4 regions of the Bradyrhizobium sp. CCGB12 genome follow, and region 4 is predicted to be linked to each of the others. Evidence: riboswitches for the same ligand, from Rfam matches in the RefSeq annotation. Region 4 holds a riboswitch; each other region holds the start of a gene.
What was found. A riboswitch is a leader RNA that binds a small molecule or an ion and turns the genes downstream of it on or off. The one in region 4 is predicted to bind cobalamin.
Positions count from the first base shown of each region.

Region 1: linked by a shared signal. The riboswitch ahead of NLM27_RS39365 (TonB-dependent siderophore receptor) and the one ahead of NLM27_RS18700 (TonB-dependent receptor domain-containing protein) in region 4 are both predicted to bind cobalamin.
Region 2: linked by a shared signal. The riboswitch ahead of metE (5-methyltetrahydropteroyltriglutamate--homocysteine S-methyltransferase) and the one ahead of NLM27_RS18700 (TonB-dependent receptor domain-containing protein) in region 4 are both predicted to bind cobalamin.
Region 3: linked by a shared signal. The riboswitch ahead of NLM27_RS19600 (TonB-dependent receptor domain-containing protein) and the one ahead of NLM27_RS18700 (TonB-dependent receptor domain-containing protein) in region 4 are both predicted to bind cobalamin.

Region 1 is NZ_JANADO010000001.1:8,547,121-8,552,004, forward strand. It holds gene NLM27_RS39360 (PepSY domain-containing protein) at 1-770, opposite strand, end outside; gene NLM27_RS39365 (TonB-dependent siderophore receptor) at 773-3,049, opposite strand; cobalamin riboswitch at 3,157-3,352, opposite strand; gene NLM27_RS39370 (amidohydrolase family protein) at 4,174-4,884, shown strand, end outside.
Region 2 is NZ_JANADO010000001.1:5,491,167-5,496,050, forward strand. It holds cobalamin riboswitch at 2,050-2,242, shown strand; gene metE (5-methyltetrahydropteroyltriglutamate--homocysteine S-methyltransferase) at 2,345-4,669, shown strand.
Region 3 is NZ_JANADO010000001.1:4,170,571-4,175,454, reverse strand. It holds gene NLM27_RS19610 (SRPBCC family protein) at 1-121, opposite strand, end outside; gene NLM27_RS19605 (helix-turn-helix transcriptional regulator) at 118-435, opposite strand; gene NLM27_RS19600 (TonB-dependent receptor domain-containing protein) at 732-3,017, opposite strand; cobalamin riboswitch at 3,332-3,541, opposite strand; gene NLM27_RS19595 (DUF1254 domain-containing protein) at 3,903-4,487, opposite strand; gene NLM27_RS19590 (DUF1214 domain-containing protein) at 4,484-4,884, opposite strand, start outside.
Region 4 is NZ_JANADO010000001.1:3,949,178-3,954,061, reverse strand. It holds gene NLM27_RS18720 (energy-coupling factor ABC transporter permease) at 1-437, shown strand, start outside; gene cobF (precorrin-6A synthase (deacetylating)) at 479-1,228, shown strand; gene cobT (nicotinate-nucleotide--dimethylbenzimidazole phosphoribosyltransferase) at 1,239-2,291, shown strand; gene NLM27_RS18705 (histidine phosphatase family protein) at 2,298-2,870, opposite strand; cobalamin riboswitch at 2,943-3,145, shown strand; gene NLM27_RS18700 (TonB-dependent receptor domain-containing protein) at 3,260-4,884, shown strand, end outside.

The DNA of each region.
Region 1 (4,884 bases), 4.6 Mb from region 4:
ATCCAGCCACGATAAGGCGTGATCCTGCCGCTCGCATAGCGCCGCTTCAGGCGTACGCGAAGGATGCCGATCCAGATGCCGGTGACGCCGATGATCAGGCAGATACCGGAGATCCAAAGCACGACCAGCCGCCACAGCGGCCCATCTTTGCGCAGCACGGTCGGATAGATCCAGTGCGGGATCGAGCCGAGCCAGTTCCAGACGCGTTCGGTGTGGTTGGTGTCGAGCGCGATCTCGCCGGAGCGTGAGGAGACATAGAGCTTGGTACCGGCATTGTCGCCGAGCGTAATGATGTAAAGCGGTCGCAGCGGATCGTAGCGGGCCGTCACGCTCCATTGGTCCCGATCGATGAGTTCTTCGAGCTGCGGCGATGTACTTGCGGGATGATGTTGTGCGACCGCAAGCGCCTGCTGTTCGGAAACACCGGTGATGTCCCGGCCATCGGCTGCAGAGATCGCCCGCCGCTTGCCGTCCCAGCCGGCTATCCGATACACCGGCTCGTCGGCCAGCATGGAAAGCCGAAGATCGCGCGGATAGCGCGTGGCGCCCGCCGTCTTCATCGCGTCGTCCGGCGACAACGCCACTTTCTCCCATTCAATATCAGGAAGCGCTGCCAGCCTTTCCTTGTCGGAAAGGCCGGGAAAAGCGACGTACATCATCACCACGCCGGAAACGAACCACATGGCGAAAAACAGGCAGGTGACGATGCCGACCCAGCGGTGGCCGATGTATAGCCACCGCCGAAGTGTGCGTTTCAGGGTTCGTGCCACGCTCAGAACTTCACGTTGACCGCGAGCTGCGCAGTGCGTGGCATGCCGAGCAGCCACTGAGTGGTGCCGCCCGACATCGTGTACACCTCGTCGAAGAGATTGTAGATGCGGAACGACACGGTGGTGTTGAGATCAGGCTTCCATTGCACGCCGGCATTGACAATGTTGTAGGCCGGGCGTGTCACCGTGTTGGCATTGTCCGCATAAGTCCTGCCGACGATCTGTACGCCCGCGTTGGCCGACCAGTTCGGTGCAAAAGCCCAGGTCGCCCAGATATTGGAGACGTTCTGCGGTACATTGACAGGTACGTTACCGGCATAATTCGCACTTCCGCCGCCGACCGCCTGCACGAAGTCATCGTACTTCGCGCGCAGGAAGGCGGTATTGGCATCGATTCGCCAACCATAATCGAGCAGGAAGCCGACCGATGCTTCGACGCCGCGCGATGATTGCTGGCCGACCTGGACGGTCAGCGAAGGAATGTTGGGGTCGCGTGCCAGCAAGTTGTTCTTCACGATCTCATAGCCGGCCAGAGTCCATTCGCCGCGGCCGCCCCAGAACGATTGCTTAACACCAATTTCGATCTGTCTGCCGGTGGCCAGGTCGAAGCTCTTGTTTGCGGAGGACAGTGAGATGAGCCCTCCGACCGGATCGACCGCGGTGGCGTACTGGCCATAGAAAGCGAGATCCTTGACCGGTGTATAGACCGCTCCGGCGCGCCAGGTTGTCGAGGAGAACGATTTCTCGAAGTGGTTGGCCGGCGAGACATAGTCAGTGCGCGTGATTGTCGGTTCGTCCTGGCGGATGCCGGCAATCAAGGACAGTTGCTCGGTGACCGACAGCCTGTTCTCGGCAAATAGCGCATACTGGTTAGTCACACTGCCGTAACCCGGAATTGTGGCGTTTGGGCTGTTGAATACGCCCGGAACGAAATTGAACGGGTTGACGGACGACGAGCCGCCGTAGGGTGAATTGTTGGTGTGGGTAAAATTGATGCTGTTGACGTCGAAGCCTGCGACGAACTCATTGGCCATACCAAGGACATGCCCGCGGAATTTCGCATCCATGCGATTGCCGACCTGCTGCTGATCGTGAAAAATCTCGATGTAGCTGCTTCGGTTGATGAGGCCAGTGGCGGGGTTATAGGCGTAGCTTTCGACGTCCTTCCAGTGCCGCTTGGAGTTAAGATAGTAAAGTGTGTTCTGAACCGAAATTCCGTCGGCGATCTGCCATTCGGTCTTCACCTGATTCCAGCTGTCCTGGTAGCGGATGTGGCTGTCGCTGACGTTGTAATTCTTGAAACGTAGCGATTCGTCGAGCCTGCCGTTGATCAGCGGCGTGCCGAAGTAGCGCGAAGGGTCGCGGTCACCGTAGTCCGTAGACAGCGTCCAGGTGACGTCTTCGCTCTGCTTGATCTGGACCACGGCATGAAGCGCGACATTCGAGGTGTTGTCGCGATCGACCCAGCCATCCGACATGTTGCCGGAGGCGGTGATCCGATAGGCGACGTTCTCGCTGACCGGACCGCCACTGTCCACGGCAATTCGCCGCGTCGTGTTGCTGTCCAGCGAGACCTCGGCTTGGTTGCGGGAGATCCACAACGGCAGTTTTGAAACCACGTTGATGGCGCCGCCGACCGCGCCCGCGCCGTACAACACCGATGCAGGGCCGCGCAGCACCTCGATGCGCTCGGTCGACCAAGTGTCGAACGGAAAGGTCACCGTCCCGGCGCCGATATAGAGCTGGGTGCCATCATACAGCGTCATGACGGAGCCGAGGCCCGTGAAGCCGCGGGTATTGAACGAGACGCCGCCATTGCCCGGTGCCGGGCTCGCCGTGAAGCCGGTGGCGTTTTGCGTTACCGCGTCGACGATGTTCTGTTGGCCGCGCTCGGCGATGGTTTCAGCGGAGATCACCTCCACGCTGGCCGGAGTCTGCAGTCGTGTGAGGCCGAGCCGGCTGCCCGCCGTGGTCGCGCCGGTGAGGTTGAGCGTCGGCGCGGCGAAGACAGGTCCAGTCGGCGCGGAAATCGGTGTATCGGTGTTGGCAGCCATGTTGTGCTGCTGGCGCGAACGCGCGGCGCGGGCGGCAGCAGAACTGCGTCGGGTGCTGCGGGTACTCGGCGGCGTTGCCGGCGGCTGCACCACCACGGGGTCGAGCATCTGGACCGGACTTGCGGACTGTGCCCAGCCGTCTGTCGACAACACGAAACAGGAGAATGCAACTGAACGGAGCAACGCGCGGCGATGCCGTGGCGCGAAGATGGTACGGGAGGTCATCAATAGGACTCGCGATAACGTGGCACGTCACCGCGAACGCAGTCTGGCCACTGCCCCAAGAGGACGGCAGCCCAACACCCACCAGGACACCCCGCCCAATGTGCTCGCGTGTGACCACGACTGACGGCAGGTCTCCTGGCTCGCGGGTCGTTACCTGTCGCCGCCTTCCCAGGCCCGCAGGCCCAGTGGCGTTTGGCGAAGGCTCACCGCTTACAGTTGCGGGGGCAGCCACGGCGTTGGGGGATCCCCGCACCGTATTCCCTATTGATCTCCCGAAGGAGAACCGTCGCAGGCACCCTAGTTTTATTTGCAAAGGGCTGTCAACTAGCCGTCCCGAGACAGATCAACGCGCCGCACCGTCATCGGCCCGACGTGCCGATCGCTCAGCGTTCGTCCGGCAGCTCGACTCAGCGTCAGTCCCTTCTCGCAAAAATATTCCACTTTACCGAAATTCGGATTTGTCGTATGTGTCGCCCGTCCCGGCCCACCAAAGGGGCGGTCGTACGTCGTCACGAACGCGGGCTGGGATTGCGGTGGACGCGGGCGGCGTTGAAGGCGGGCTGTGGCGTGCAGGGCGAGATGAACCTCGTGAGCATGGCACGTCCTGCGAAGACGGACGGCGCCTGTGCCCTGCGAAGCCTCTTGGCGAAGCAGGGTCGTCCGCGTACGGCGAAACCGTGTGGTCCTGGCCGTCGTTGCTACGGTCAAGCCTTGGCGAAGGCGTCATCGCGTCAACCGGCGCGGTGTCGTGAATTTCGCAGGGGTGAGGGAGGCCAGAAGGAACTCGGCTCCCGGGAGAGCGCGGCATAGGCCGTCAAACCATCGCGCAGGGAAGGCCTGGTCTCGGCTGCCCTGTGTCTCCCCTGTGCACTGCGTGTGCATTCGTTCAGCGCAGGGGTCTTATGGGTGCCAGCCGGCGCCCGGTCTTCCCTGCGCCCTTTCTGGCGAGAGGGTGTGAAGAGGAGAGCGCAGCTCGGGCAGAACATGCCGCGAGGACGCGACGGCGTGTCTGCGAATTGCCTGCCAAATGACCTTCCGTGCGAGCATGATGCATCGGCCTCGGTGGAGGTGGTCGTTCCTTCCAGAATCTGCCTTGATGCGACTTCAGCGCGGAGGAGTGTGGAATGAGCAGCTTGGTGATCTCTGGTGGCCGGGTGGTGGATCCCGCGAGCGGGATGGACGCCATCGGCGACGTGGCGGTTGTGGACGGCAAGATCGCCGCGGTTGGCTCCTCGCTCGGCGGCGCGGAGCGGGTCATCGACGCCACCGGCCTCGTGGTCGCGCCCGGCTTCATCGATCTGCACGCGCATGGCCAGTCGATCCCGGCCGACCGCATGCAGGCGTTCGACGGCGTGACGACCACGCTCGATCTCGAGGCCGGTGTGCTGCCGGTCGGGTCCTGGTATGAGCGGCAGGCGAGGAAAGGGCGCGTGCTGAACTACGGCGCCGCCACCAACTGGGCCTTTGCGCGCATCGGCGCGATGACGGGCTCAAATGCGGAGAGCTCGCTGGAGGCGTTCGGCAACGCCATGCGCGACCGCCGCTGGATGGACAACGTCGCGACCGATGCCGAGGTCGCGGGCATCCTCGAGCGCCTCGGGCGGGGCCTGAACGAAGGCGGCATCGGCATCGGCATCTTGAACGCCTATGCGCCGGGCGCCGGCGTGCAGGAGCTGACGGCGGTCTGCCAGTTGGCTGCGGCCAAGGACGTCCCGACCTTCACCCACGTCGCCTTCATGTCGCGTATCGACCCCGAAAGCGCGGTGGAAGCCTATATCCGGCTGATCGGCTATGCCGGCGCCACCGGCGCGCACATGCATATCTGCCATTTCAAC
Region 2 (4,884 bases), 1.5 Mb from region 4:
CGCAACTGGCCGTAGTTTCTCATTTGTGATCACCTATGCGACCCCGACCGGCCCCGGCTTTCACGGACGTTCCGGCTATGTGGCGTCGTGGCGACCGCTTGGCGATAGCCGTGGCGCCATAAAAATCGGTGGTTCGCCCTTCCGAACGTTCGCCACGGCTGAGGGGGCTTGCAATAGGATGCTCGAATACCTGACGGGGGACAACTGATGTGATGCTGAACAAGTGCGCCGTGCTACGGAGCCTTGACCAAGAATGTCCTGCAGCCTTTGGCGCTCGAGGACACCTTCCTGGAATGTCTCACCAGCAGACTTCTCGCCCAGCCGCCATCAAGCTGCGAGAACATCCTTAAACATTGCCGCATTGCTTGAGCGCCTTTCGGCCGATAGCTCCCAGCGAATGAGGAGAAGCTAAGCCGTGCAGGCATACTTCTGTTTGAAAGGACGCCTTCTCGTGTCGGTGATGTCCGGCTTAGGACGTCTATGTCGATAACCCGACAATGGCGTAGCTAAATCACTCTGCCGGCCGGCTCAGACGCCGCTTTTCTCAGCGCTGTGACGTTCTTCGCATGGCATGCCGATTGCCGATGATGACCGTAGCCGCCAATGCGACGCAGGTCTCGCTGGAGCCAACTCAGCAGCATATGTCGCCATGGCTCTTGATCAGTGTAGGAAGAACGCTGCCCCATGAGACAACCGACGCTCAAACGCAACACCGCCTATTGCAGATCACATGGCAATGATTCGCGACCGAGGAGGGTTTGGAACTACGGGCTGATTGCAGCGCTCCTTTTTAATGCGCTGCTCTGGGCTGGGATATGGCGGGCAGTCGCGATGCTCTTTCACTGAAATGCTCTTCAAAACTTGCAGCCCGGATGTCCGTGAAGCTGCCAAACTGCTAGCGGCCTCAAGGCCCGAGTTGGTCGACGCGCCGCTTTTCCGGATGCCAAGGCTTCACGCCTCTTGGAAGAAGGTGCGTACGTAGCCAGCAAACGGTCGATTAAGCGACTGGTTCACCATCCAATTCCGGTCGGAGGGCACAAACCGAGGGCGCGACCAGCTAGCGGCGGAAGTCTGATCACCGGTCAGTTCCGCGGTCGTGAGCCAGGGCGCCAACCTCGCCGTCGTCGGCGACCCGCTCGAGGCTCTGTCGGGAAGCTGCGGAGCACTAGAACTCTGGGCTTAGGTCTGGCTCGCGCCACTTCATGCACGCTACCAGTTTTGGGCGGCCGCACTAGCACGTCATACTCTTTGGCGAACTTGAACAGCCACTCTCGATCTTCGCTCCCAACAAAGATGCCATCAGTTCGCGTTGCTTCCGCACGGCCGCGCCAATGATCGCGATTTACAACTTACTCTTTATGGCGCTGTGCATGCAACAAATGCGACGCCGGTGCTCCGTACCTTTACATAATCTGGTTTGCCGCAACGCGACTCCGTCCGAGATGCGCTCGGCGCAAACACTCTCCCTCGTAGTGATCGCAACATTCCGTCGCGTTCTGATCAAATGCTATGTGTACTTCGCGACGCTCTCGATAGCATCACGGCTTTTCGACACGAGATCGCCACAACGCCCTGCCCCCAGTCCGACAGAGCGCGCCAGGCTTCATTGCCGTTCCGTCAAAGTGAGATGAAATCGCCCAGCAGGCACATGCCGCCTCAGATTCGCGCCGGAACGCTCTTTTAAAAGGTCCTCCACGGCTTCGTCGGATAAGCCGCGTCGCGACGCCCCGAATTGATCGAGACTCCGAAGTCGAAGACCAGACGCCTCTGCCTGCGCACCCACTGTTTCCGATGACCACACTTCGCGACCATGATCTGGCGGTCGCCAGCAGCCAGCCGATGGCAAACGGTACCGGAGACGTGTGAAGCCCGCGCGCGCACAAATGGTCGGCAGATATTTACAATCCACTCGGGCGGACGTCACGAGGCTTGGCCATGCGTTGCGGCTCGGATCAGATGTCTCCCCATTTGGCGTGTGTCCAATCGGCCAGGAGGATGCGGCCGCGATGTTGAAGGGTTGACGAAACGATTGTTTTGCAGGAAGTTGATTCCGTCCGAGGTTCTCTGGGTCTCGCTTGATCCGGAGCTAAGAGGGAAGCCGGTGTGATGCCGGCGCTGCCCCCGCAACTGTAAGCGGCGAGCCGCTGTCCAATATTGTCACTGAGGCCGGTTGGCTTCGGGAAGGCCGGACAGCAGCGATGATCCGCGAGCCAGGAGACCTGCCCCGGCAACGATTTCGTCCACGGGCGGGGTGTCCCGGTGGTGCGTCAAGCAGTTGCCACTGCGGCGGCCTGTACCTGCGCGCATCCACCTTCGCCTCGCCTCCAAACATGGGGTTGAAGCGATGTCCAACATTTCAGTTCGCGTTGCAACGCTGGGTATGCCGCGCATCGGTCCGCGCCGCGAACTCAAATTCGCGGTTGAGAGCTACTGGGCCGGTAAGTCAAGCGAAGCGCAGCTCTTGGAGGCTGCGGCCGGACTTCGTCTCGCCAACTGGGCCCGGCAAAAGTCGCTCGGCGCGACCGTCATTCCTTCGAACGACTTCTCGCTCTATGACCATGTGCTCGATACCAGCGTGATGGTCGGCGCGATTCCCGACGTTTACGGTTGGGTGGCAGGGCCGGTGTCACTCAAGACCTACTTCGCCATGGCGCGCGGCGCAGAAGAATATGCAGATCGTGGGCATGCCGATCATCGACACGGCGCGGCAGCGCAGGAAATGACAAAGTGGTTCGACACCAACTACCATTACATGGTCCCGGAACTTCGCAAGGACCAAACCTTCAAGCTTTCCTCGCGTAAGCCGATTGAGGAATACGAGGAGGCAAAGAGCCTTGGATACCAGACGCGCTCCGTGCTGGTTGGACCCGTCACCTTCCTGAAACTCGGCAAGAGCGCAGATCCAGCGTTCAATCCACTGTTGCTGCTGGACCAGCTTCTACCGGTCTATGTCGATGTCCTTCGTGAACTAGCCGCGCGAGGTGCGGAATGGGTTCAGCTCGACGAGCCCTGCCTAGTCCTTGACCTAGACGAAGCATCACGCGGCTCATTGCGGCGGGCATATACCCATTTCGCAAAGCAGGTACCCGGCCTCAAAATCATGCTGGCTACCTATTTCGGGAGCCTCGGCGACAATCTCGATACAGCCTTGGCCTTGCCCGTGGCTGGCGTTCACGTCGACCTGGTTCGGGGCTCAGATCAGTTGAGCCTCATCGCCGCCATAGCCCGGAGCGATCTCGTTCTCTCACTTGGAGTCATTGATGGGCGAAATGTCTGGCGCTCCAATCTGCCGGACTTGTTCAACAAGCTGGCGCCCACTATCGCAAAGCTGGGTCATGACCGCGTCGAGATCGCTCCTTCATGTTCGCTGCTTCATGTCCCAGTCGACCTGGAGCTCGAAAGCGATCTCGATTTCGATGTAAAGAGTTGGCTGTCGTTCTCGGTCCAGAAAATCAAGGAACTGGCCACATTGGGAAGTGCGCTCGCCGGCAATCATGCCCATGTATCTCGCCGCCTTGCGGCTTCCAAACGGGCGGCCGTGGCTCGCGAGAAGTCGTCTAAGATTCACAACGCCGATGTCACCCGACGTATGACGACGATTGGCCAAACAATGCGTCGCCGCGACAGGCCGTACGCTGAGCGTGTCGAGCTTCAGCGCGCGCGATTCGCCTTCCCAGCGTACCCAACGACGACGATTGGATCATTCCCGCAGACTGCGGAGATTCGTCGTGCCCGTGCGTCCCACGCGCAGGGAACGTTGAGTGACGCGCAGTACGAGCAGTTTCTCAAAGCGGAAACGGCGCGTGCAGTGAGATGGCAGGACGACATAGGGCTCGATGTGCTCGTGCATGGCGAGTTCGAGCGAAATGACATGGTGCAGTATTTCGGTGAGAAGCTATCGGGCTTCGCCTTCACGAAACACGGCTGGGTTCAGTCCTATGGCTCACGCTACGTCCGTCCGCCGATTCTGTTTGGAGACGTCTCCCGTCCGAGGCCGATGACGGTCGACTGGTGGCGCTATGCGCAGTCGATGACCGAGAAGCCGGTGAAGGCAATGTTAACTGGGCCGGTGACCATTCTGAACTGGTCGTTTGTTCGTGATGATATCCCCCGGAGCAAGGCTTGCGTACAGATCGCGCTCGCGATCCGGGACGAGGTGGCCGACCTTCAGAACGCCGGAGCAAAAATCATTCAGATAGACGAGGCGGCGTTGCGTGAAGGATTGCCGCTGCGCAAGTCACAGTGGAAAAGCTATCTCGATTGGGCCGTAGACAGCTTTCGCATTTGCTCTTCAGTCGTTGCAGACGAAACGCAGATTCATACTCATATGTGTTATTCCGAATTTAACGACATCATTGATGCTATCGCGGATATGGATGCCGACGTCATTTCGATCGAGACGTCGCGATCGAAGATGGAACTGCTGGACGCCTTCAGGAGCTACAAGTACCCAAATCAGATCGGTCCGGGCGTCTATGACATCCATTCGCCGCGCGTTCCTGATACGGCCGAGATGAAACACCTCCTGACGCTCGCGCGCCAACAGCTCTCCGACTCTCAACTATGGATTAATCCCGATTGCGGCCTGAAAACCCGAAAGTGGGAGGAAGTGCGTCCGGCCTTGGTTAACATGGTCGCAGCTGCCCGGGAGCTACGAGCGGCAACCTGATCTCTGCGGATCGAACTTTACCCTTCCGTTCACGAGAAAAACCCGGCGCTTCGCGATCATTAGACCGACTGAAAAGCACTACGCCTTCACGTGAACGGGATCTTGTCACGGGGCGGACATCGAGCTCCTTCCGCGGCGTGCGGTAGGACGGCGGTCGACGCTGGTCTCGCACTACAAATGCCGCGGCACACCAGAGGCGCGAACTCGGCGACGGC
Region 3 (4,884 bases), 220 kb from region 4:
GATTGTGCTCGCGCGGCTTGAAGCTTCCGAAGTCTTCGGTGAAGACCTTGAACGCGCGCTCGATGGGCGCCTCGACGACGATAGACTGTTTGATAGGCGCAGCCGATATACGTGCGTTCATTGCTGGTTCTCCCGTGGTTTTTCTACGGCTTCTTTGTAAGCTGCCAGCGTGTGGCTCCAGAATCTGTCGAGCCACGCGCGCATCTGGCCGAGCCCTGCTGGATCAATGTGATAGACGTTGCTGGCACCCTTCGGCTCAGCACGAACCAGGCGGGATTCGCGCAGAACCTTGAGATGCTGTGATACGGCCGATTGTGAGACGGTCAGCTCGCGCGTGATTTCAACGACTGTGCGAGGCCGGGCGCCCACCAGTTCGAATATCTGCCTGCGAGTAGGATCGCCGAGAGCAGCCAGTTGCGCGCTGTCTTTAGCCATAGCTACCCCGCGCGGCGCCGGTCATGCCTGCGGGTCCTCCAGTAGCAAGAGAGATAATTAGTTGTAGCTTATGATTAGTGTAAACTAATTATCGAGTCAATCGGTGCCGAGCGACAAAATAGTAGTCTCATTTTGGCTTCGAACGAGACGCGATCCGCCAGGCAGAGATGCAGTCTGGCGTGTCTGTGTCGGTCACTCGCTCATATCGGGTGCGCGGCGCCGGCGGGCCATCGCTCAAAGGCGAGGATCCCGCATGAAGATCGGATCGCGCGCGCCTTGCCGGCTGCGCGCTACCACTACCACTTGAACGACGCTGCCACCTCGTAGCTGCGGGGCGCACCGAGAATGATCTGGTCGGTGTATCCGGGATCGCCCCACGCCGCGTAGAGCTTGTTGGTCAGGTTTCTCACGCGGAAACTGATCCGCGTCTTCTCGACACCCGTGAAATATGACTTTGGAATGTCGACGAACGCAAACGCATCGAAGGTCGTGTAGGCATTCATGACAACCAGATTGTCCTGGTAGTTGAAGCGGTCGCCGACATGGCGCATGGACGCACCGATCTCCACCGGTAAGGCCGTCTCGAAGCGGTAGGACGCACCGGCATTGGCGACGAAGTTCGGAACATTGGGCGGCGTATTGCCGGAGTAGGACTGGAACACTCCGTTGCCGTCGACGTAACTGAAGTCGACGAAGCGCGACTGCACGAAGGCGACATTGCCCCACAGCTTCAGCCCGCCGAACGGATTGGTCGCTGCGGCGAGCTCGATGCCCTTGGAGGCGATCTTGCCGGCGACGTTGAAGACGATGCCGCTTTCGGGGACGTAGACGTTCTTGCGCTCGATATCGAACGCGGACGCGGTGAACTCGGTGCGCTTGTCAGCCGACTGCACTTTCACGCCGGTCTCGTAGGTTCGCGACGTCGTCAGCAGCAACGGCACCTGTGGCGCGAGGATGAAGATGTTGGCGACCGTCGGGTCGGCCGCCGTCGCATACTGGCTGTAAAGCATGACGCCCGGGGTAACCTCCCAGGTGTAGCCGACGCGGCCGGTGACGGGATTGAACACTTTCGAGAACGGATAGCCGCGGTCGGTGCGCAGCACGCCGTCGGGGGAGTAGCGCGTGCGGTCTAGCTTGATGTCCTCGAAGCGAATGCCGCCGATAAGCGCGAAGGTCGATGTCAGCTTGAGCCGGTCCTCGAACGACAGCGAGGCGGTGTTGACGCGGGTGTAGATCTTCTCGTCGCTTCGTGGACCATAAAGACCGCGGTCCGGATTAAGCAAATCGACGTAATCGCTGAAGAACAGCGTGTCCTGCGAGACGTTGAACTGGTTGTTGCTCGCGGCCACGGTTGCGACGAAACGATTGTCCATGCCGCCGATATCGGAATTGATAGTCAGGTCGGTGATGTTGCCGTAGAGCCGCTGTGCGTGATCCAGCGCTAGGCGCTCACGATAAATGCTCTGCGCGCCGGCAAAATTGCCGACGGTCTGGTCGAACGACGTGATCTCGTTGTTGAACCAGTGCCGATGGGCGTCATAGCCGTAAACCTGGCTCTTCAGCGAGACGTTGTTGGTGATGTCCCATTGAAAGCCTGACCGCAGCCAGAGCTCGCCCGCTCCGCTACGATTGTCGAGCACGTTGTAATTCGTCGTCAGCGTGCGCGCGTCGATGGTGGGCGTAACAGGCGTGCCGCCGCCGAGGTAGTAATTGCTCCAGGTCCCGGAGACGATCCCCGATGTCGGCACAACGCCCGGCGCGTTCGCCGGCACGATCGGCGTTCCCCAGTAGAAACGGTCCTTGTCCTGCCTGTACTCGGCCGCGCCCCAGACCTTCAGGCTGTCGTTGACGCGATAGTTCAACTGCCCGGAGACATTGCTCAGCTTCGAATAGGCATCGTCGATGAAGCTCTTGTCGTTGAAATGGCTGATGTCGAAGCGATAATCGAGTCCGTTGATCAGCGTGCTGCCGCCGGAGCCGTAGCCGGCGCGGTAGCCGTTGAAGGAATCGTAGGAGGTGAAGGCGTCGTTGACGATCGGGCCAGTGTGCGGCGCCTTGGTGACATAGTTGATTGCGCCGCCGGTCGCGCCGAGGCCCGCCACCAGCGAGTCCGGCCCTTTGATGATCTCGACCTGCTGGAGGCCTGCCACATCCATGGGGCGGCCGGTCATGGTCGAGGGCCCGATCGGGATGCCGTTGTAGAGCGTGCTGAGCTGGTCACCGGAAAAGCCGCGCATCGAGAAGATCGCGGGCGCGCCGGGCGCATCGCCGCCGGTGACGCCGACCGCAGCCTTGGCGACCTCGGTCGTGGTCCTGATGCCCTGATCCTGCATCGTCTGCTGGCTGATGACCTCGACGGTCGCGGGCATTTCCCGCGCCGTGATCCCGAGCCGAGAGCCGACATCGGTAACGGCGGCCGTGTTGAGCGGCGTCTGCACCGGGCCGCTTGACGGCTGCGCCGCCGGAGCCGCGACCACTGCACCACTACGGTTACGCGCCGGGACGCGTCGCGCGGTCCGCGACCATTGATTGCCAGGGCTGACGGCGGGAGCCGGCTTGGACATGGCCGGTGAGACGATCACCGGTCCGACCTCCTGGGAGGCACCGGGAGCCGCAGTCTGTGCCGTCGCCACTGAGGACAGCGATGTCGAAAGAGCTAAGGCGAGCAGGGCAGGTGTAGCGCCCCGAATTTGGCCTGCGAAGCCCTGAGAGATACCGATACGAACACGCGAAAACTCCGGCGCAATGCCAGAAACGAAATGATATTGCACGACAATGCTCTGCGGCGACGCAAACAAACTGTCACCGCGGTTGCCTTTGTCATCTGCCTTCGCCCTAGGCGGCAGATGCGCTGGCTACTCCTCCGACATCGGGGCACCCCGCCCAATGCGTTCGCGCGTGACTCATGGCTGGCAGCAGGTTTCCTGGCTCGCGGGTCATCGCCTTCGACCGCCTTCCCAGAGGCCCAATTCGGGGCTCCAGTGGTTCGTTTGGCCGTCGGCTATCCGCCTACAGTTGCGGGGGCAGCCGCGGAATTGCCCGCCGTAACGGACGCACCGCATTCCCTTGGATTGTCCTCGCGGACACTACCGATCACGAAACTGGCATCTGGCACTATACGCGTCAACATTCGCGCGGAGACTTTAGCCGGCGGGTCGTCTGATGGCGGCACTGTGTTGCAGTTTTGCTCGACCCGCACGGGCCGACGTAGAAATCCGTGTCTCACTTCAAACGAATCGTTGACACCACCATGAAAACACCCGCGGCGGACGGCTTCCCGCGCGGGTGTGACAAACTCTCGATGATGCCAATATGCCGGTGTTTTGCCCGACGTGTCAAAGGGGCGAAGGCGCGCGGCCCGGCTGCTTCTGATCGTCAACCGAAGAGCGCAATGATTTCAACGCCCTCGCTACTGTGCATGGGGTTGTTTTTCATGTTTTTGTTGTTGCGCCGCCGAAGCGGCCTGCTCAGCGGCGGCCGCGCGGCGCTTCGGCCTTGGCGGGCGCTTCGGTCTGCGGCGCGCAGGTTGCGGCTTGAAGCGTGGCCTGGGCCTGCGGCATGAGGCCCGGCTCGGCGGCGAGCGCCTTCATCACGATCAGGCCCGTCGTGCTTGGGGAATCGATGATCAGCCGGTCGGCCGCGGTGACCTCTTCGTCCTCGGGCAGCTCGTTGTGCTGCGCTTCCGTCATCAGGTCGAGCTCGATCACCTTGCGGCCCGCCGAGCGGTCGTTGATGGCGTAATAGGCGATCTCGTTGCGGGTGTAGAACGACACCGAGGTGTAGGCCTGGCTGACGGGCACCGTGAGCTTGAGCGGCCCGCCCGTGAGGTCGTAGCGGCAGATCGCGAGCGCAAAGGCCGGGTCCATGAACGGCATCGGTGAGGTCTGCGGATCGGCGAGGGGAAGCTGGGTGACGCCGTTGAGCTTCGTCATCGGCGTCAGCCGCGAATAGGCATCCTGCGTCGCGATCCGTGGCAGCGCCAGCACGCTGACGAGATGGACCACGAGGCCCAGAACGATGCCGGCGACGATGGTGAACAGCAGGCGGATCATGAGCAGCCCACCGTGCTGATGGTGGGCATCGGCGCATCGCGCTGGGTACGCGTGGCGACCCCGACCGGGGTGTCGTAGAGGCGCAGCATCAGGGCGTAGCGCTCGATGCCGCCGGTCGGCAGCCAGTTGCCGGCGCGCGAGCGCGAGGCGATGCGGATCTCGAACGAGCCGTCGGATTGCCGCACGATCTCCTGGCTGGTGAAGCCGTAGCGCTGCAGCGAGTTGGCGACGAGGTGGCCCTTGCGGTCGTAGAGCGTCAGCGTCCAGAACCGCGCCGGCGGCGTCACGCCGGAGACGATCACGTCGCAGCGGCCGTCGAGCGCCTTCTTCTTGTCGTCGGCCGTCGCGGTGAAGGCGACGCCGTCGCCGGTGCCGATCGGCAGCTCGCCGTTGCGCA
Region 4 (4,884 bases):
TGTTGTTCGGTGCGGCGCCGGCGGCCCTCGGCCTTGCGTTCGGCCTGCTGCTTCAGGGCGTGTTCTTCGAGCCCGCCGACATCCCGCAATATGGCATGAACGTCACGACGCTGCTGGTGCCGCTATTCGCGATCCAGGCGATCGCCACGCGGATCATTCCGCGCAACACCGCCTATGTCGATTTGAGGTATCGTCAGGCTTTGGCGCTTTCGACGACCTACCAGGCCGGCGTGATCGCCTGGGTGGCGTTCTGGGCGCTCTATGGCTCCGGCTTTGCTATGACGAACCTCGCCAACATCGCGACGTTCGCCGCGTCCTATGCGCTGGTGATCGTGATCGAGCCGCTCGCCGATCTCGCGGTGCTGGCGCTGGCGAAATCGCTGCGCGGTGTCACCGCGCCCGGCCTCGTCACGCCGCGCCTGCACAACGCGGCATAAGAGACCAGCGAAGGACGGTGCGGCCGTCCTTCGCGCTCGCGATGCTCACGCTCTCCCTGATAGGCATCGGTTGCGGCGATCCCGGGCAGCTCACGCGCGCCGCGATCCGTGCCATCAACGCCGCCGATCTCGTCCTGATCCCCCGCAAGGGGACGGCGAAATCCGATCTTGCGGATCTGCGGCGAACGATCTGCGCGGACGTGCTCACCAGCGCGAGCACGCGGATCGCCGAGTTCGATCTTCCCGTGCGCGATGCGGGCGAGACGGATTACCGCAAGGGCGTGGACGATTGGCACGATGCCGTGGCCGCGACCTGGTCGCAAACGATCGCGAATCATCTCGAAGGTAACGGCAAGGTCGCGCTGTTGATCTGGGGCGATCCATCGCTTTACGATTCCTCGCTGCGCATCGCACGGCGGCTCAATCCGTTGCCTGATATAGAGGTCGTGCCCGGGATCACCTCGATCCAGGCGTTGTGCGCGGCGCATGCGCTGCCGCTCAACGACATCGGCGAGCCGTTCCTGGTCACGACAGGCCGCCGCCTGCGCGAAGGCGGCTGGCCGCAGGGCGTCGACACCGTGGTGGTGATGCTCGACGGCGGCGCGGCGTTCCAGTCGCTCGATCCGGCCGGGCTCCACATCTGGTGGGGCGCCTATCTCGGCATGCCCGATCAGATCATCATGTCTGGTCCGCTCGCCGAAGTCGGCCCGCGCATCGTCGCCCTGCGGCAAGAGGCGCGCGAGCGGCATGGCTGGATCATGGACAGCTACATTCTCAAGCGCCTGATGTAAGCGAGGCAGCATGCTCCCCGAATGGGTCACCCAGAAATGCCCTGAGATCTCCGCGCATCATCGCGAGGCAGCGATCGGGCGGCAGGCGCAATTGACCAAGCCGACCGGCGCTCTCGGCCGGCTCGAGCAGCTCGCCATCGAGCTTGCGGGCCTGCAGGCGACGGAGCAGCCCCGCGCCGCGCGCGTGCCGATCATCGTGTTCGCCGGTGATCACGGCATCGTCGCGCAGGGCGTGTCGGCCTATCCGCAAGCCGTGACCATCGCGATGATGGCGAATTTTGCCTCGGGCGGTGCTGCGATCTCGGTGCTGGCGCGTGAGCTTAGCTCGAACCTCGAAGTCGTCGATGCCGGTACGCTGGCCGAGGCGGAGATGGCGGGCGTCGTTACCGACAAGCCGCGTCGTGGCACGCGCGATTTCAGCGTCGAAGCCGCGCTCACACCTGCCGAGTTGGCATTCGCCTTCGAAACCGGTCGGCGCGCCGTCGCGCGCGCGGAGGCCCATCAGCCCGATCTCCTGATCTTCGGAGAGATGGGCATCGGCAACACCACGACGGCGGCGGCGATTGCAGCAAGCCTGCTCGGCATCAACGCCGAGGAGATCGCGGGCAGCGGTACCGGCATCGACGCGGCCGGCCGCGTGCATAAGGCGCGCGTGATTGATGCTGCAATCGCGCGGCATGGCGTTGCGGGAGCGACGCCGGAGCAGATCCTGTGTGCCATCGGCGGTTTGGAGATCGCGGCGATCTCAGGCGCCATCATTGCGGCCGCACAGCGCCGCATCCCCGTATTGATCGATGGCTTCATCGTGTCGGTCGCAGCGCTCGTAGCCGTACGTCTCAATCCCTCGTGCCGGCCGTTCCTGTTGCCGTCGCATCAATCGGCAGAGCAGGGGCATCGGCTGGTGCTGCGTGCGCTGAACGTGCAGCCGTTGATCAGCCTCGATCTCAGGCTCGGCGAGGGATCGGGCGCCGCGATCGCATTGCCGCTGGTGCGCCTCGCCTGCAGCCTCCACAACGGCATGGCAACCTTCGCGCAGGCCAATGTGCCGGACCGGCCGGCCTGATACGCATCAAGCCGCGCGCTGATTGACCGACACGACGCGCCAGCCGCTCGCGAGCCGGTCGATCCGGGTCAGCGACAGCGGATCGATCACGAAGCGCAAGGCCCCTTGCGGTGTCAGATCCAGCGCGATGCAGAGTGCAGCGCGGATCGTGCCGGAATGCACGACGAGCGTTGCTGGTCCGGCTCCGATCCGTGACAGACCCAGCCGGACGCGCGCGACCTGATCTTCAAAGCTCTCGCCGCCCGGTGGCCGCCCGTGCGCCGGATCGCTCCAGAATTGCGCATGGGTCTCGTCGCCAGCCGCGGCGATCTCGTCATGCCGACGGCCGGTCCAGTCGCCAAAATCCTGTTCGCTGAACTCGGGCACCAGCTCTGGCGCGAGCCCCAGCGCCTGCGCGGTCTCGACCGTGCGCCGCGACGGGCTGGCATAGCTCGCCGCGCCTCCTGGCAGGCGCTGCCGCAGTGCCTGGAATTGCGTGGGATCGCCGAGATCGGCCGGCGCGTCGGCCGCATGGATCGTTCCCGCGATGCCGTCGACCGGCGCATGCCGTATCAGCCAGAGGAAGGTCTCGCCTTCCATGCTCGTCTCCAAGGAAGTTGGTTGCTGTGGCAATACCGCCGCAGCTTGCACATTGACTCTGTCTTGATCGTAATCCTAGATGGCTGCGACGGTTTCCCCGAAAGGGGATGAAAAGGGAATGCGGTGCGGGGACGTTGTCCCCAATGCCGCGGCTGCCCCCGCAACTGTAAGCGGTGAATCCTTCGTCAGAAGCCACTGGGTCCTCGGTCCCGGGAAGGCGACGAAGCGGTCACGACCCGCGAGCCAGGAGACCTGCCGTCAGCCGTGGTCACACGCGAAGATGTCGGTCGGGGAGTACAGACATTCGGCTTCATCGGACGGCTGAAGGGCCAAAGGTGAGACCTCGTTCGCGGTGACGTGCCACTGACGTCATACCGATGCCCAAAACCGTGTCTTCCATCCGTCGTGTACCACCGCGCAGATTCCTCCTCGCCTCCGCGGCCCTTACGTCGCTCGCCGCCGTCGATGTTCCTGCCGCGCTGGCGCAGCAGACCCGCGAACCCCTGCCACCCGTCGAGGTGTCGCCGGCTCAATCCCGCAAGCAGGCGAGGCCAGTGGGCCGGGAGGCGCAGAGCGCACGCCGTGCGGCTGCACGCCGGCCGACACCGGCACCCGCAGCGCCCAAGCCTGTCGTTCCGACCGACGCAGCGCAAACACCGCTCAACACCAATGCGATCGCCGAAAGCGCCTCGCGCCTCGGCCTGACCGTGCAGGAGACGCCCGCGACCGTCGAGGTGATCTCGGCCCAGACCATGCGCGAGCAGGGCTATCGCACCGTGTCCGAGGTGGCGCAGGGTGCGGTCGGTGTGACCTCCGGCGATAATCCGGCCGAGCCCGCGGCCTTCTCCATGCGCGGCTTCACCAACAGCCAGATCAACACGCTCTATAACGGCATCAAGATCGGCCCGCAGAACATGACTTCGCGGATCATTGACACCGCCAATCTTGAAGCCGTTGAATTTTTGAAAGGCCCGGCCTCGCTGATGTCGGGCGAGGGCGCGGCCGGCGGCGCCATCAACTTGATCACCAAGCAGCCGCATACCGGAGCGATCCGGAACGAAGCTGATTTCTCCTGGGATTCCCTGAACTCGTTCCGCGCGCATTACGGCTCGGGCGGCAGCACCAATGTGCGGGGCCTCGACTATCGCTTCGACATCAGCCGCGCCTCGCTCAACGGCTTTGCCGACGACACCAACACCAAGACTTTCGACGTCTCCGGCCAGCTCAACTACCGCGTCTCCGACAGTCTCAAGATCTGGGGCGCGATCGAGTACCGGGAAGACCGCTCGAAGGCGTATTGGGGTGCGCCGCTGGTGGCGGTCGCCTTCAGCGGCTCGCACGCGACGACGGGGATCGTCTCCGGCAATTATTTCAACAGGACCGATCTTGGGGCTGTCACGATCGACGACCGCACCTTCAACACCAACTACAACGTCCTCGACAATCGTAACGTGGCGCAGGAGGTCTGGCTGCGCGGCGGCTTCGAGCTGAAGCTGGCGCCCGACCTGACGCTGAAGAGCCAGGCCTATGGCTACGGCGCAGACCGCACCTGGTTCAACAACGAGATCGAGGCGTTCGATTCCACGAACAACCAGGTATATCGCGAGCGCTTCTACGTCGCGCATAGCCAGCGGCTGGTCGGCAACATCACCGACTTGGTCTGGGATGCGAATATCGCCGGATTCGACAACCGCATGGTCACGACGCTGTCGTCGAGCTACCTTGATTTCGTCAGGCCGGGCTCGGCGACCTTCCCGAACGATTTTGTCTCTTTGGTCGATCCCAGCCGTGGCTTCTACGGCTCGCTCACGACCAAGCAGCAGACCGCGCGCATCGACAACGAGGCGCTCTCGTTCGAGGACCGGCTGAAGCTGACCCGCACATTTGCACTGGTCGGTGGCCTCCGCGTCGAGCATATCGGGCTCGACCGCAATTCGACCGATGTCAACGGGCTGGTGAAGGCCGGCTTCCCGTACTCGATAGACTGGGCACCGGTGACGGGTCGTATCGGCTA